2 regions of the Peribacillus sp. FSL H8-0477 genome follow, and region 1 is predicted to be linked to the other one. Evidence: riboswitches for the same ligand, from Rfam matches in the RefSeq annotation. Region 1 holds a riboswitch; the other holds the start of a gene.

Region 1 (7,091 bases):
TTTCTCGTTTAGTTTTTGTTGGATTTATATTGGTTGGAATTATAGGGTTGAAAGTTACCTCCTCTAATTAAGGCATGATCATTTTTACTCCATAAGAATAAATCAATTGATACGGCGGATAATAACTGTATCAACTTAGAGGAGTGAGAATGATGAGAAAATCTGCCGCAATTATAGCTAGTAGTGTAATGGCCATATTTATTGGAGGATGTTCAGCCAATAATGATAACCAGAATACGGATGTAGGGATGAATAATCGAGACAATCGTAATACACCTAATGTAAATCAAGTTAGAAACGGAGATTATATAACGCCGAGAAATGTTAATACAAATGATGCGGGAGTTAGAGACAATAATAACGGAAAAGATATGCGCCTGTCAGAAGACATTTCTAAAAGCCTGAATGATTTGAAAGAAATCAAACGGTCAACGGTAATCGTGGTTGGCGATCAGGCATATGTTGCCGCACAGCTTACAGATCATAAACAGACGCATTTTTCTAAAGACGTAAAGCAGAGAATAGCCAAAAGAGTGAGAGAAGCAGATCGTACAGTCAGACATGTTTACATTTCCACTAGTCCTCACTTTGTTAAGCGAATGGATCAATATGCAAGAGATGTGAGGAATGGAAAACCAATCTCAGGTATGTATGATGAATTCAGCTCTGTAGTAAAACGGGTTTTCCCGCGGGCTTATTAGAAATGAACAAGCAAAAGTAACAGACTGTCTCTTTAGGTGTTTAAAATTTCACAAAAAAAAGCAGCTCCAACGTTGGAGGCTGCTTTTTTACGCTTAATTATTTTTCTTCAGTCGTAAAGTCACATTCTTCTAAAGGAATTACTTTTGTTTTTTTAATGAATTTATAGCCTAACCAAAGTACAAAGAATAAAGGCAGGCCAATATACGCGCTGATGGCCCCTAACCAGTCAATTGAACCGCCAGTAAAGGCTTCGTAGTTCTGGCCAAATATAACCACGAGACAGACACCTAGAGCGAATAAAGGACCAATTGGGAATAGCTTTGAGCGATAGGGAAGATCGTTTAAATCTCTTCCTTGGGCTACATAGGCTTTTCTAAAACGGTAATGAGCAATAGCTATTCCTACCCACGTGACAAATCCAGCCATACCAGAAGCATTTAGGAGCCAAACGTATACCACACCATCACCAAAGAGGGTTGTAGTAAAGGCAAGGGTACCAACAAGGCTTGTCATAATTAGTGCATTTACTGGAACGCCTCTCTTATCGAGCTTACCGAGGAACTTAGGGGCTTTACCGTCCCGTGCAAGATCCCACAGCATCCGAGTTGATGCATACATTCCAGAGTTACCAGCTGAAAGAACAGATGTTAAGATAACAGCGTTCATTAAGGAAGCAGCGAAGGCAAGTCCTGCTCGTTCGAACACGAGTGTGAATGGACTAACCGCTACGTTTTCACTTAGAAGACGAGCGTCTGTATATGGGATGATCATTCCAATGACAAAAATCGCTAAAATATAAAATAAAATAATTCTCCAGAAAACGGAGTTGATGGCCTTAGGGATTGTTTTTTCTGGATTCTCACTTTCTCCGGCAGCAATTCCTAGAAGTTCTGTTCCTTGGAATGAGAAACCAGCCACCATAAAGATACCAAGAATGGTGAAAAATCCGCCGTTAAATGGTGCATCTTCAATTGTAAAGTTAGAAAAACCGATTGTTTCTCCACCCATGATTCCGAAAATAATTAAAATACCGGTAATTAAGAAAATGATAACGGTTATGACTTTAATAAGAGCAAACCAATATTCTGCTTCACCGAATCCTTTAACAGACATGTAATTAAACAAAAACATAATAACTAAAGCAAGCGCGCTCCAAAGAAGAGATGGGCTGTCTGGAAACCAAAATTTCATAATCAGAACAACTGCGGCAAGCTCAGCTGCAATGGTGACTGCCCAGTTATACCAATAATTCCATCCAATCGCAAAACCGAAGGAAGGATCAATAAACCGTGACGCATAAACCCTGAATGAACCAGTGACAGGCATGAACGCAGCCATTTCAGCTAGACCAGTCATTAAAAAGTAAACCATAAGTCCAATTGCTGCATATGCGACCAGTGCTCCGCCTGGTCCAGCCGTATGAATGGCTCCCCCACTGGCAAGGAAAAGTCCTGTGCCTATGGTTCCGCCTAGAGAGATCATTGTTAAATGCCGTGCTTTCAGTCCACGTTGTAGTTGACCGTTTGATGATTGTGAATTCTTCACTGAACTAACACTCCTTTGATATATAGAAGAAAAAAGGCACAAAAAAACAGCAGTCGAAAAAGATCGACGGCTGTTGATAGACCGTTTATCCTTCCGAAGATAGCACCCCACGTTTAAAAACGTGACAGAGATGTTCCTATTTGAAAACATCGCCAGCGTGGGTATACAATGTTATACCCAAACTTCGGCAACTTATCCTTTCTGAAGGAGTCAAAAATTTTCATTGAATCTCGTCCGTCATACTTTTATAAGCTGCAGCCTCTAACTCATCGGTTAATGAGGAAGTATTAAATTAATTATGTTAAAATTATAAATGACTTTAAAGCAGAGTGCAATGAATAAATATGGAAGCAAACCTATTTATACGGTTTTGCGTTTAATCAGACGGAACTTGAGCTTGATTTTTGCTGGATCTTTTTCTAGTTGACTAAGGTCAAAGGCAGTTTTTCCAATCTGCTCTAGAGGGAGCGAAACGGTTGTTATGCCGAGCGTTTTGGCAACGCCGTCATTATTAAAGCCAATAATACCAACGCTTCTGGGAACGTTCTTTCCTGATTGCCTCGCTTGTAAGATGAAACCCGCTGCTGCTTCAACAAGTCGTCTGGTTTTTCAACAAGTCCATTCCAAATATGAAACACCTCACCGCCATCTGTAATGTTATAGATGCCGTCAATCAGCCAATCCTTTCTAGCGACAAGCTGATACTTTTCGACTGATTCGTGATTAGCCTTTAAACGCTGATGACTGTTACGTCCAATCAATCATCCTAGGACTAATCCGATTTTAGAATAATTATTTTTAATTAAATGATTAAATGCCAAGGTTACTGCTGCATAATGGTCAATGCATACAGAAGGAAACTCTGTTTGCGTAGTATCTTCACATAGAATGATGGGTCCGTACCCTTTATATCCTCGGAGAATTTTCATCTCGATCACCCTTGAACAGATGATGATGTTATGAGCATATTAAGAGCTTGTATTTCTTTATGCCGTTGAGAATTTGTATGAAAAATAACCTTAAAGTTAAAAAAAGAAAATGAAAAGTAAAAATATGTATTCCTCAATGCGCAATATGTAATATTATCCATCCTTCGATATAGTTGAGATTTTGCTTGGATAAAGTATAATGGATAAATGGCTTTAAGTAGTGCTGCATTGTTAGGGGAGATTTTAAATGGAACAGCAAAATAGATTTTCAAATCGCATCGACTACACCTTAGTTTTTATCTTATTTCTATTATGTATTTCTAGTTGTATCGCCATTTACAGTGCTATGACAACAGGGCAATATACAGAAAACTTTCTTGTAAAACAAATTTTCTGGTATGCCGTTGGTGTGGGTATTATCGCAGCGGTCATTACTTTAGATTCCGATCAATTAATTAAAATTTCCTGGTATGCTTACGGTTTTGGACTATTCTTATTACTTCTACTTATTATTGCCCCAGAGAGTATTGTACCAGTTCGGAATGGTGCTAAGAGTTGGTTTGTCATCCCGGCACTTGGATCTATACAACCGTCGGAGTTTATGAAGGTCTTTCTAATCATGGGATTGGCCAAAACAATCTCTAGTCATCATCCTAAATTCATTATAAAAACAATTAAATCAGATTTGTGGCTGTTGATTAAATTAGGTATTGTAACAATGGTTCCACTTGCACTCGTTATGCAGCAACCAGATCTTGGGACATCAATGGTGTTTTTAGCCATCATGCTTGGGATGATGTTTATTTCGGGGATATCATGGAAAATCCTTTTGCCAATCGTGTCGGCGGTTGCTTCAATTGGATCATTGATTTTATATTTAGTATTGAAACAGCCTGCCTTCTTAGAAAAATATTTGGGCGTAAAGGAATATCAATTCGGGAGGATTTACTCTTGGCTTGATCCGTATAACTATTCTAGTACAACAGGCTTTCAGCTGACTAAGTCACTGCTTGCAATCGGCTCAGGACAAACGACAGGTAAAGGTATCGGTTCTCGCGAAGTTTATCTTCCAGAAAGTCATTCCGATTTTATCTTCAGTGTAATCGGCGAAGAATTTGGTTTCGTTGGTTCAAGTATCTTGATTAGTTTATTTTTCTTATTAATTTATCATTTAACCAAAACTGGCATGTATACGAAAAATCGATTTTATACATATCTCTGTGTCGGTGTGATTAGTATGGTTACTTTCCACGTCTTCCAAAACATCGGAATGACAATTGGGGTCTTGCCAATTACGGGTATTCCTCTTCCATTTATCAGTTATGGAGGAAGTTCTCTAATGGGGAATATGATGGCTATGGGACTGATCTTCAGCATCCGCTATCATTACAAGAAATACATGTTTTCTTCAAATAGTTAGAAAAAAGCTTGTTGTTAATACCTAGTATTTAGGTCATTAGCAATAGGTTTTTTTTAGGTGTTGTTTTATAGGATATATAAGGTAAAAACTGAATATATAGGTTTTTAGTCCTGGTAAAAAGGGAATAGGTAGAACAGAAACTTATCTCGGGGGACTACAGCATGCATACATACTTAAAAAGCCATGGTTCAAATAACTATCTAATCGGTTTATTAATTATTATTACGATGGGACTGCTATACAATATACATTTGGTTTACCTGCTTATTGTTTGCCTGATACATGGATGCTGCCTAATCCATGTATATAAAACGGAGAACCAAAAGAATCACCTTATTCACTATGGAACCGCCATCGTTAATCATCAAGGAAAGATGACGACAATTAATGAAAGAGGGAAAGAAATTCTGTTTGCTGATTCTTCTGAAAGCATGGATGATTGGGAGTTTATTGATGAATATGGTTTACCTATAGCACAAGAGGAACGGCCCTCTAAAGTAACACTAAGGAATAAGCAGCCCATGCAAAATCAAATGATTGGGTTAAAGCATAAAAGCAGTGGTCAAGAAAAATGGCTCCTCGTACACACGAATCCAATTCTTTCAAAGAAGAGCCACTTAGATGAAGTAGTTATCGTTTTTACGGAAGTATCTTTCTTACTTCAATATAGAAATGAGATGCAAAACCGTAATAATCAGTTGAAGCACCTATCCTTAACAGATGGGTTAACTGGAATCCCAAACCGTCGTTATTTCGAAGAATACTTATATGACATATGGGAGGATATGCGTAAACAAAAAAAACCAATGGCGCTGATTATGCTTGATATTGATTATTTTAAGAAATTTAATGATACATATGGTCACATAGAAGGAGATATCTGTCTTAAAAAAATAGCGAAAGTCTTGGAGGAAACGGTTCATGATTCAGGAAAGGTTTTTCGTTATGGGGGTGAGGAGTTTGCGGTCATCCTTCCGAATGCGGATGAACACACTAGTATGAAACTGGCTGCTAGGTTAAGACAAGAAGTAGAAAAATTGAGAATACCGCATTCATTGTCAACTGATTGTGCCTATGTAACCGTAAGCACTGGAGCGGCTTCTTTTGTTCCTCAGGACAGGGAGAATGTAGAGAGGTATGTTCAATCAGCGGATAATCAATTGTATGAAGCGAAGCGAAACAGGTGTCAGGCTTGCTAATTCTAGTCAATCATTCATACTATTTAATAATTGAAGCTAGTAAAGGAGGAATTAGATGACTAAACAGTTTAGAGCACAATTTGACGCACTCCTCGAAAAATATTCAGAGCTATTACTTGGAAGCGGCGAGGAAGAACTGAAGGAAAAAGTTCGTTATTATGCGTTATATACTCAGATTTCAAAAACCATGCCTGCACTCGTTAAACATTGGAATCAAATCTATCCAGACAGCAAACAAGAAATGATACAGCTGATTGCGGAGATTAAGCAATTGAATGATGCTCACCGCAATAAATCAGCTGAATAAGAAAAGGAGGCGTATAGCGCCTCCTTTTCTTATTAATGAAGAGAATAAGGAAATTGGTTTTCGTAGTCAGTAAATTGCTGATGTGATTGGCTTATTTTCTGAGTCTCAGCTTTTTCGAGACTGTACCAGCCTTTTTGGAACATTAGATTGTATAAATTCCGCTGCATATCTGCTGTTTCATTATAGATAGAAAGAATGTCTTGATATAACTCTTGGTGGCTTGCTTCATTAATCGCCGTATCATAGGAACTTTTCATATACTTTTCTGTGCTTAAAAGATCATTTATAAAATCTCGCTCGTTCATTTGCGGCGTCTTAGGGACTGGTGTTTCGGGATTCTGAACTTTATTTTGGTTTTGATTATCCATAGGAAAGCCTCCTCAGACTATTGTAGTTGTTGTTGACCGGCATCCAAGTGTGAGAGAATTTTCTCATAATGTCTTTGGTGCATTTGTCCACATTCATTTATGGCTGTGATCAGCTGAGGGTCCGTGCACTGAGTTGCATAGAAATGGGCTTTTTTAAGTGCTAACAAATTCCAAGAAAGCATGTCTGTAATATAAAGAGCATCCTTAGATGTTATAACCTTCGGAGGTTGTGCCATGGTGCTTTGGGTTTGCTGCTGATTGGACTGTTCAAATGATTGATTCTGCATTTGTATCCTCCTTTTCAATTAAACGAACTTTCTTACCTTCCCCCTGTCCAAAAAAACTATACAAAATAAATAATTTTGAAGATTTGAATTTTATATCCATTATATTAAATAAATGGTAATATAATCTTACGATAGTTTTCCCCTTGCTTTATAAAAGGGAGGGATACAGGAGGCAGCTATATGGAGAAAGCAATGAGAGATTTTTTTCTGTTCTTATCGAAAAATAGAGGTATGACAAAATTGGCTAAAAGATATGGGCTGCGCTTTGGAGCAAAACGGTTTGTGGCTGGAGAAACAATTGATTTTGCAGCAGAAGCGATTAAGGATTTAAATG
Region 2 (7,091 bases), 380 kb from region 1:
TAATAATAGAGTTTGTTGATTTTCCGAAAATAATTCCAGGTCCGCCGGATGCCATGATGACGGCATCACCAGCAAAGGATTGAGTCTCCATACTGGTTAAGTTTTGCGCAACGATTCCGCGGCAAATTTGTTCCTCATCTATAATAGCTCCAAGGAATTCCCAGCCTTCATATTTAGTGATTAGTCCAGCCACTTCATAGCGGCGAACTTGCTCGTCTAAGGCATACAGAAGCTGCTGGCCTGTAGTAGCACCGGCAAAGGCTGTCCGACTATACTGTGTTCCCCCAAAACGGCGGAAATCCAATAAACCTTCTGGAGTACGGCTGAACATAACACCCATACGATCAAACATATGAATAATTGATGGTGCCGCTTCACACATTGCTTTTACCGGTGGTTGGTTAGCCAAGAAATCTCCACCATAGATCGTATCATCAAAGTGAATATATGGGGAATCCCCTTCACCCTTTGTATTTACTGCGCCATTAATTCCGCCCTGGGCACAAACTGAGTGGGAACGCTTAACAGGAACTAGTGAAAACAACTCTACCTGCTGGCCTTCTTCAGCTGCTTTAATCGCAGCCATAAGTCCTGCTAATCCGCCGCCTACGATAATGATTTTACCTTTACTCACTCTTGCTCACTCCCTTATATCCAATATCAAAGCACGTGCTTTGACTAGTAATCTCATACAAAAGCAAAAATTGCTCTAACACCTACATAGGACAGAAGGACAAATACGACCAACGTAACATATGTAGAAATCTGTTGTGATTTTGGTGAAACAGTAAGCCCCCAGCTTACGGCAAACGACCATAAACCATTAGCGAAGTGGAATGTAGTTGATAGAATACCAACAACATAGAAAGCAATCATAAATGGACTAGACAAAATAGTTGCCATCATATCAAAGTTTACTTCTGTACCAAGTGCTGCCTGAATTCTCGTTGACCATACATGCCAAACGATGAAAATTAACGTAACAATCCCGGTAACACGCTGTAATACGAACATCCAATTACGGAAAAATCCATATCTTCCCGCATTGTTTTTAGCCGTAAACGCAATATAAATGCCATAAACAGCATGATAAATCAATGGTAAGAAAATGATAAATACCTCAAGAAAAATTCTGAATGGCAGACTTTCCATAAAATGCGCTCCTGCATTGAAAGCTTCCGGACCTTTTGTTGCCATATAATTGACAATCAGATGCTCCAACAAAAATAGGCCGACTGGAATAACTCCAAGAAGCGAGTGCAGTCTGCGGTTTCCAAACTCACGATTTTTTGCCAATTAGTGCCCCCCCTTAATTTGTGAAAATTCATGCAAAGATAAGTATAAGTTCCCCTTTATCCCAACATTTCTACTCTATTGCTATCTTTCTAACAATTATGTGACATGTTTATTTTACTCCTGACTGGTAAAAGCGTCAAGAAAACGGATACAAGATTTCTTTTTTAAAATAGAATTATTGTTCTGAATCGTTCAAACAAATGAAGAATAAATACTCTAAATCCAAAAATGGATTAATTTATCAGCAAAATATTTTTTTCAAAAAAGAAAATTACTTGTAAATGGATAATAATTGTACGAATTTAGTATCACTTCCGTTTATAATAGAGTTATATAGAAAGTGGGGAAATGCCTTGAAAAAAGAAAATCAAACACTACTTGATTCCAAGGATGATGGTGAATTATCAATCCCCGTCTTTGGCCATGAACTCATAAGAGAAATATTATTAAAAGATCTTCTAGGACCGAACTCTCGCCAGGTGCTCTATTGGGCAGGAAAGCGTATGGCTCGTAAATTCCCACTTGGAAGCATGGAAGAAATTATTGAGTTTTTCAACAGTGCTGGATGGGGAAACTTAGAATCTGTAAAATCCATTAAAAATGAATATTCACTAATGCTGTCAGGTGAAATGGTCGAACGCCGTTTTTCCATAGACAGCGACTGTCACTTTCAACTAGAAGCAGGATTTCTTGCCGAACAGATCAGCTTACAAAAAGGATTTAATGCGGAAGCTCTTGAGGAACCAAAACGAAGAGCCGCCAGAGTTTCTTTCTTAGTTAAGTTGGATTTAAAAGATCCAATTCAATAACAATGGTATGATTGCCATCAATTCATCTAGTTGGATTGATGGCATTTTTTTGAATGGATATACGAATAGGCTGTCAAGATATTCTTGACAGCCTAAGGATAAAAAAGTTATTTTACAATACTTCTACCGGTTTGCGTTCATCCAGATTAAACGCTTCATGTAATGCTTCTACTGCTGTAACCATTTCTTTTTCATTGATAACGGTCGATACTTTGATTTCAGAAGTACTGACCATTTTTATCTGGATTTTTGCTTCAGCTAGGACTTCAAACATTTCTGCTGCTACACCCGGATTTGAAATCATTCCTGAACCGACGATTGAAACTTTCGCCAGATTGGTTTCTGTTTCAACTCTTTGAAACGGCATCATTTCTTTATTCGCTTCAAGCACCTCAAGCAGGTTTGAGACATCTTCGCTTTTAATAGAAAATGATAAATTATTCATGTCATGCTCTGTCATACTCTGAATAATGATATCAACATTTATCTGATTCTTTGCAAGTGTAGTGAAGATTGTAGATAATGTTCCTAAACTCCCAGCCAATCCATAAATTGTGACTCGGGTAATTCGATCCTCAAATGCGATTCCTCTAACAATTAAATTCTGCTCCATCGTTGCTTCCTCCTCTATCAATGTTCCTTTTTCTTGTGCTGTACTTGAGCGGACTTCAAGCGGTATATGATGATTCTTGGCAAATTCAACGGCTCTAGGATGTAAAACACCTGCGCCTAGGTTAGCTAGTTCCAGCATTTCATCGTATGAAATTGAATAAAGTTTTCTCGCGTTTTTTACATACCGAGGATCAGTAGTAAATACCCCCGTTACATCTGTATAGATGTCACACCGATCTGCTTTTAATGCTGCTGCAAGAGCTACGGCCGTCGTGTCAGATCCTCCGCGTCCAAGAGTGGTTATCCCACCATCTTCTGCCAATCCTTGGAATCCAGCAACAACGACAACTTTCCCCTCATTCAAACTATTCTGTACTTTTTCTGTATCTATATCTAAAATCCGTGCATTTCCATACACCGCTTCACATTTTATCCCTGCCTGCCAACCTGTTAACGAAATCGCTTCCTGTCCTTTTTCTATCAACGCCATTGTAAGAAAGGCAATGGTTACTTGCTCTCCTGTAGTGAGTAACATATCCATTTCCCGCTTCGATGGTCGTTCGGTTATATCGTATGACATGGAAACGAGCTCATCAGTCGTTTTCCCCATGGCTGACACAACGACGACTACGTCATTACCATTTGCAGCCTCTTCAATTACTCGATCCGCAACATTTTTGATTTTTTCTATACTTCCTACTGAAGTCCCGCCGAATTTTTGAACAATCAAACCCATATCATGCTGCACCCTCTCTTATTTTAGTACAAGAAAAACCACAAAAAAACAGCAATGAGAAGAGTCTCATTGCTGTGATATCGTAAAAGAATACGGCTAACACAGTGAGATAGCTCTCCAGAATTTTTCATTCTGACAATCTGCCATCTCTTAAATGTACAGACCAGCACTTTGAGTGGATGAGCACTCAATTGCTTCGGCGATTTTCCCTTTCCAGACTTTTCACGGAAGCTCATACTTCTCCAAGTCTGTACTAATGAATCTCGCACCTCTATCAACACGTTAAATTGTTAAATACTTTAAATTCATACTGAATTATAGCATAGGGATATGTTTGGTTCAACACTATTCTTGCAATTTTCTTGCAATTTCCTCAGCTACGCTCTGCGGCATTCCTGCCTCCAAAAACTCTGTAACCCCAGCCTCACGCATTTTTTTTATCGATCCAAAATGCTTCAACAGCTGTTTTTTACGTTTTTCTCCGACACCCGGAATCTCATCAAGTAAAGATTGAAAGGCACTTTTTCCACGAAGTTGTCGATGGAATGTAATCGCAAATCGATGGACCTCATCTTGTATTCTTTGCAGCAGATAAAATTCCTGACTGCTCCGATCCAGTGGTACAATTTCAAGCGGATTGCCAATCATCAGTGAGGACGTACGGTGCTTCTCATCCTTAACAAGACCAGCGAGAGGAACTTCAAGCCCTAGTTCATTCTCTAAAATATCTCGAACTCCATCCACATGACCTTTTCCTCCATCAATAATGATTAAGTCTGGAAGCGGTAAGCCTTCTTTTAAGACTCGAGTATATCTACGTCTGACGACTTCACGCATCGTTTCATAATCATCTGGACCCGATACCGTTTTAATTTTATATTTCCGATACTCACGCTTTTCAGGCTTTCCATCAATAAATACAACCAGTGCGGAAACTGGATCAGTTCCTTGGATATTCGAATTATCGAAAGCCTCTATACGATGTGGTGTATAGATTCCTAATCGTTGACCAAGGTTCTCCACGGCTTTAATCGTTCGTTCTTCATCCCGATCAATTAAAGAGAACTTCTCTTGAAGGGCAATCGAAGCATTTTTATTTGCCAGCTGCAGCATATCCTTCTTCTGACCGCGTTTTGGATGAATCACTTTAACTTGAAGTAACTTTTCAGCCATCTCACCATCGACAGCTTCAGACACTAGAATTTCCTTTGGTTTAAAATGATTAGGTTTCGTATAAAATTGGCCCAGATAGGTCAAAATTTCTTCTTCCGGCTCATCATATATAGGAAATAAAGAAACATCTCGTTCAATTAACTTCCCTTGTCTTACAAAAAACACCTGAACACACATCCAGCCCTTATCATAGGCATAACCAAAAATATCACGATCGGTAAAATCAGTAGACATCATCTTTTGTTTTTCCATGGTAATCTCAATATGGGCAATTTTATCGCGGTACTCTTTAGCCCGCTCAAAATCAAGAGCCTCTGCCGCAGCATGCATTTTCTCTGTCAGCTCGGCTTTAATCTCTTTATAGCCGCCATTTAGGAAACGAGTAATATCCGTTACAATCTTTTTATACTCTTGTTGTGGAACATCAAAGACACAAGGTGCCAGACATTGCCCCAAATGATAATAGAGACACACTCGATCTGGCAGCGTGTTGCATTTTCGCAACGGATAAATTCGATCAAGCAGCTTCTTTGTTTCATTAGCAGCTATTACATTCGGATAAGGTCCAAAATACTTTCCTGAATCTTTTTTCACTTTCCTAGTAATAATTAACTTTGGATGTTTTTCGGCAGTCAACTTTATAAACGGGTACGTTTTATCATCTTTCAGCATCACATTATATTTTGGGTCATGCTTTTTAATTAACGTCAGTTCTAAAATCAACGCTTCAATATTCGATGAGGTAACGATGTATTCAAAATCCTCAATTTCATTAACAAGCCTTAGTGTTTTTCCATCATGCGACCCATTGAAATAAGAACGAACTCTATTTTTTAAAACTTTTGCTTTCCCGACATAAATAATCGTACCTTGCCTGTCTTTCATCAAATAGCAGCCAGGCTGGTCAGGAAGAATTGCAAGCTTATCCTTAATTCTTTGATTCATCGGCTGCCTCCTTCTTCACTCTAAGATAGTACATATGTTTCCCACTAATCTAACTATACTACAAAATGGCCTAAGGTAAACCTAAGAGGTATTTATTCCCTCATTCTCTTATTTTGGTGTGAAAGGCAGGGGGAGGAATAGAGGTGATTATGCTTTGCACACTAATGGGCTGGTTTTGCACAGAAATCCGCCGGTTTTGCACAGAAAATCACTCCAAATGCACAGATTTTTTCATTTTTTGCACAGAAACAACTGCATCTTCATTCACCAAATCAAAAAAACTTCAAGCACGAGGCTTGAAGTTTTTTTGTGATTCACTTATTAAGAATGTTTTGCAAGAAGCTCTGAAAGGGCTTCTTTCGGTTGGAAACCAACCACTTTGTCTACAACTTCGCCGTCTTTAAGAACGATTAAAGTTGGGATACTCATAACTCCAAATTTACCAGCTGTTTCTTGGTTTTCGTCAACATCGACTTTAACGATCTTAACTGTTTCGCCTAGTTCTGAATCTAATTCTTCAAGAACAGGAGCGATCATTTTACAAGGTCCGCACCATGGTGCCCAGAAATCTGCAAGTACGAGGCCTTTTTCAGTATCTGTAGTGAATGATTGGTCAGTTGAATGTACAATAGCCATAATAGTTAGCCTCCCGATAGTTACAATTAATTACTAATATCAGTATAACACCGTCATTACAATAGATGCTATTATTTTGCTTCCTTGCTAGCATTCCCTTGCAAAGCCAATTTATACTGGCTAAACAGCGTCATCTATACATCTAAAGTACACGTTCTTCAAAAGTAAATCAAGGCATCTGCTTGAGGCAGACACCTTGATTCACAAGCCTTTAGTTGAAAGTCCTGACCTTTCGGTACTCGGCCCCACAGGATGTGGGGCCTTTCAGGTTCCTTCGTCTTTCGCTTTTCTGATTTAGCTGCAGTGCCTTGCTTGCTGTGGAAAAGATGGAAGTCCTCAAAAGGCAAAGAACGCCTTTTGGTCCATAGGCCCACAGGATGTGGGTCATGCCGACGTTGCCACAGGACGTGGCGCACTTAGTCGGTAGTCGGCCTTCCTTTCAGGTTCCTTCGCAAGCAGTACAGGCACTTTCGCTTTTCTTGATCCAGCTACAGTGCCTTGCTTGCTGTGGAAAAGATGGAAGTCCTCAAAAGGCAAAGAACGCCTTTTGGTCCATCCCCTATTTCCTTCACAAGCAGTGCAGGCACTTTCGCTTTTCTTGTTATGCGTTGACTTTTAGTTTTTTGAATTCTTCGGTTAGTAATGGAACGATTTCAAATAGGTCACCTACAATACCGTAGTCGGCTACTTTGAAGATGTTTGCTTCTGGATCTTTGTTAATGGCAACGATTACTTTTGAGTTGGACATTCCGGCTAAATGCTGAATGGCTCCGGAAATACCGCATGCAATGTAAAGGTCTGGAGTAACGACTTTACCTGTTTGGCCAATTTGCAGGGAGTAGTCACAGTAGTCTGCGTCACATGCTCCACGTGAAGCACCAATG

The links. A riboswitch is a leader RNA that binds a small molecule or an ion and turns the genes downstream of it on or off. The one in region 1 is predicted to bind lysine.
Region 2: linked by a shared signal. The riboswitch ahead of MHI18_RS07380 (aspartate kinase) and the one ahead of MHI18_RS09320 (amino acid permease) in region 1 are both predicted to bind lysine.

The regions. Positions count from the first base shown of each region.
Region 1 covers NZ_JBBODE010000001.1:1,820,715-1,827,805, reverse strand. Annotated here, with positions in the region: gene sugE (quaternary ammonium compound efflux SMR transporter SugE) at 1-71, shown strand, start outside; gene MHI18_RS09325 (YhcN/YlaJ family sporulation lipoprotein) at 153-701, shown strand; gene MHI18_RS09320 (amino acid permease) at 799-2,271, opposite strand; lysine riboswitch at 2,340-2,519, opposite strand; gene MHI18_RS22150 (substrate-binding domain-containing protein) at 2,608-2,820, opposite strand; gene MHI18_RS09315 (hypothetical protein) at 2,727-3,008, opposite strand; gene MHI18_RS09310 (hypothetical protein) at 3,009-3,197, opposite strand; gene MHI18_RS09305 (FtsW/RodA/SpoVE family cell cycle protein) at 3,424-4,596, shown strand; gene MHI18_RS09300 (GGDEF domain-containing protein) at 4,758-5,795, shown strand; gene MHI18_RS09295 (DUF2573 family protein) at 5,851-6,102, shown strand; gene MHI18_RS09290 (spore coat protein) at 6,135-6,470, opposite strand; gene MHI18_RS09285 (hypothetical protein) at 6,488-6,757, opposite strand; gene MHI18_RS09280 (proline dehydrogenase) at 6,938-7,091, shown strand, end outside.
Region 2 covers NZ_JBBODE010000001.1:1,445,675-1,452,765, forward strand. Annotated here, with positions in the region: gene sdhA (succinate dehydrogenase flavoprotein subunit) at 1-634, opposite strand, end outside; gene MHI18_RS07370 (succinate dehydrogenase cytochrome b558 subunit) at 688-1,296, opposite strand; gene MHI18_RS07375 (YslB family protein) at 1,650-2,105, shown strand; gene MHI18_RS07380 (aspartate kinase) at 2,218-3,453, opposite strand; lysine riboswitch at 3,556-3,735, opposite strand; gene uvrC (excinuclease ABC subunit UvrC) at 3,799-5,571, opposite strand; gene trxA (thioredoxin) at 5,893-6,207, opposite strand; gene MHI18_RS07395 (electron transfer flavoprotein subunit alpha/FixB family protein) at 6,809-7,091, opposite strand, start outside.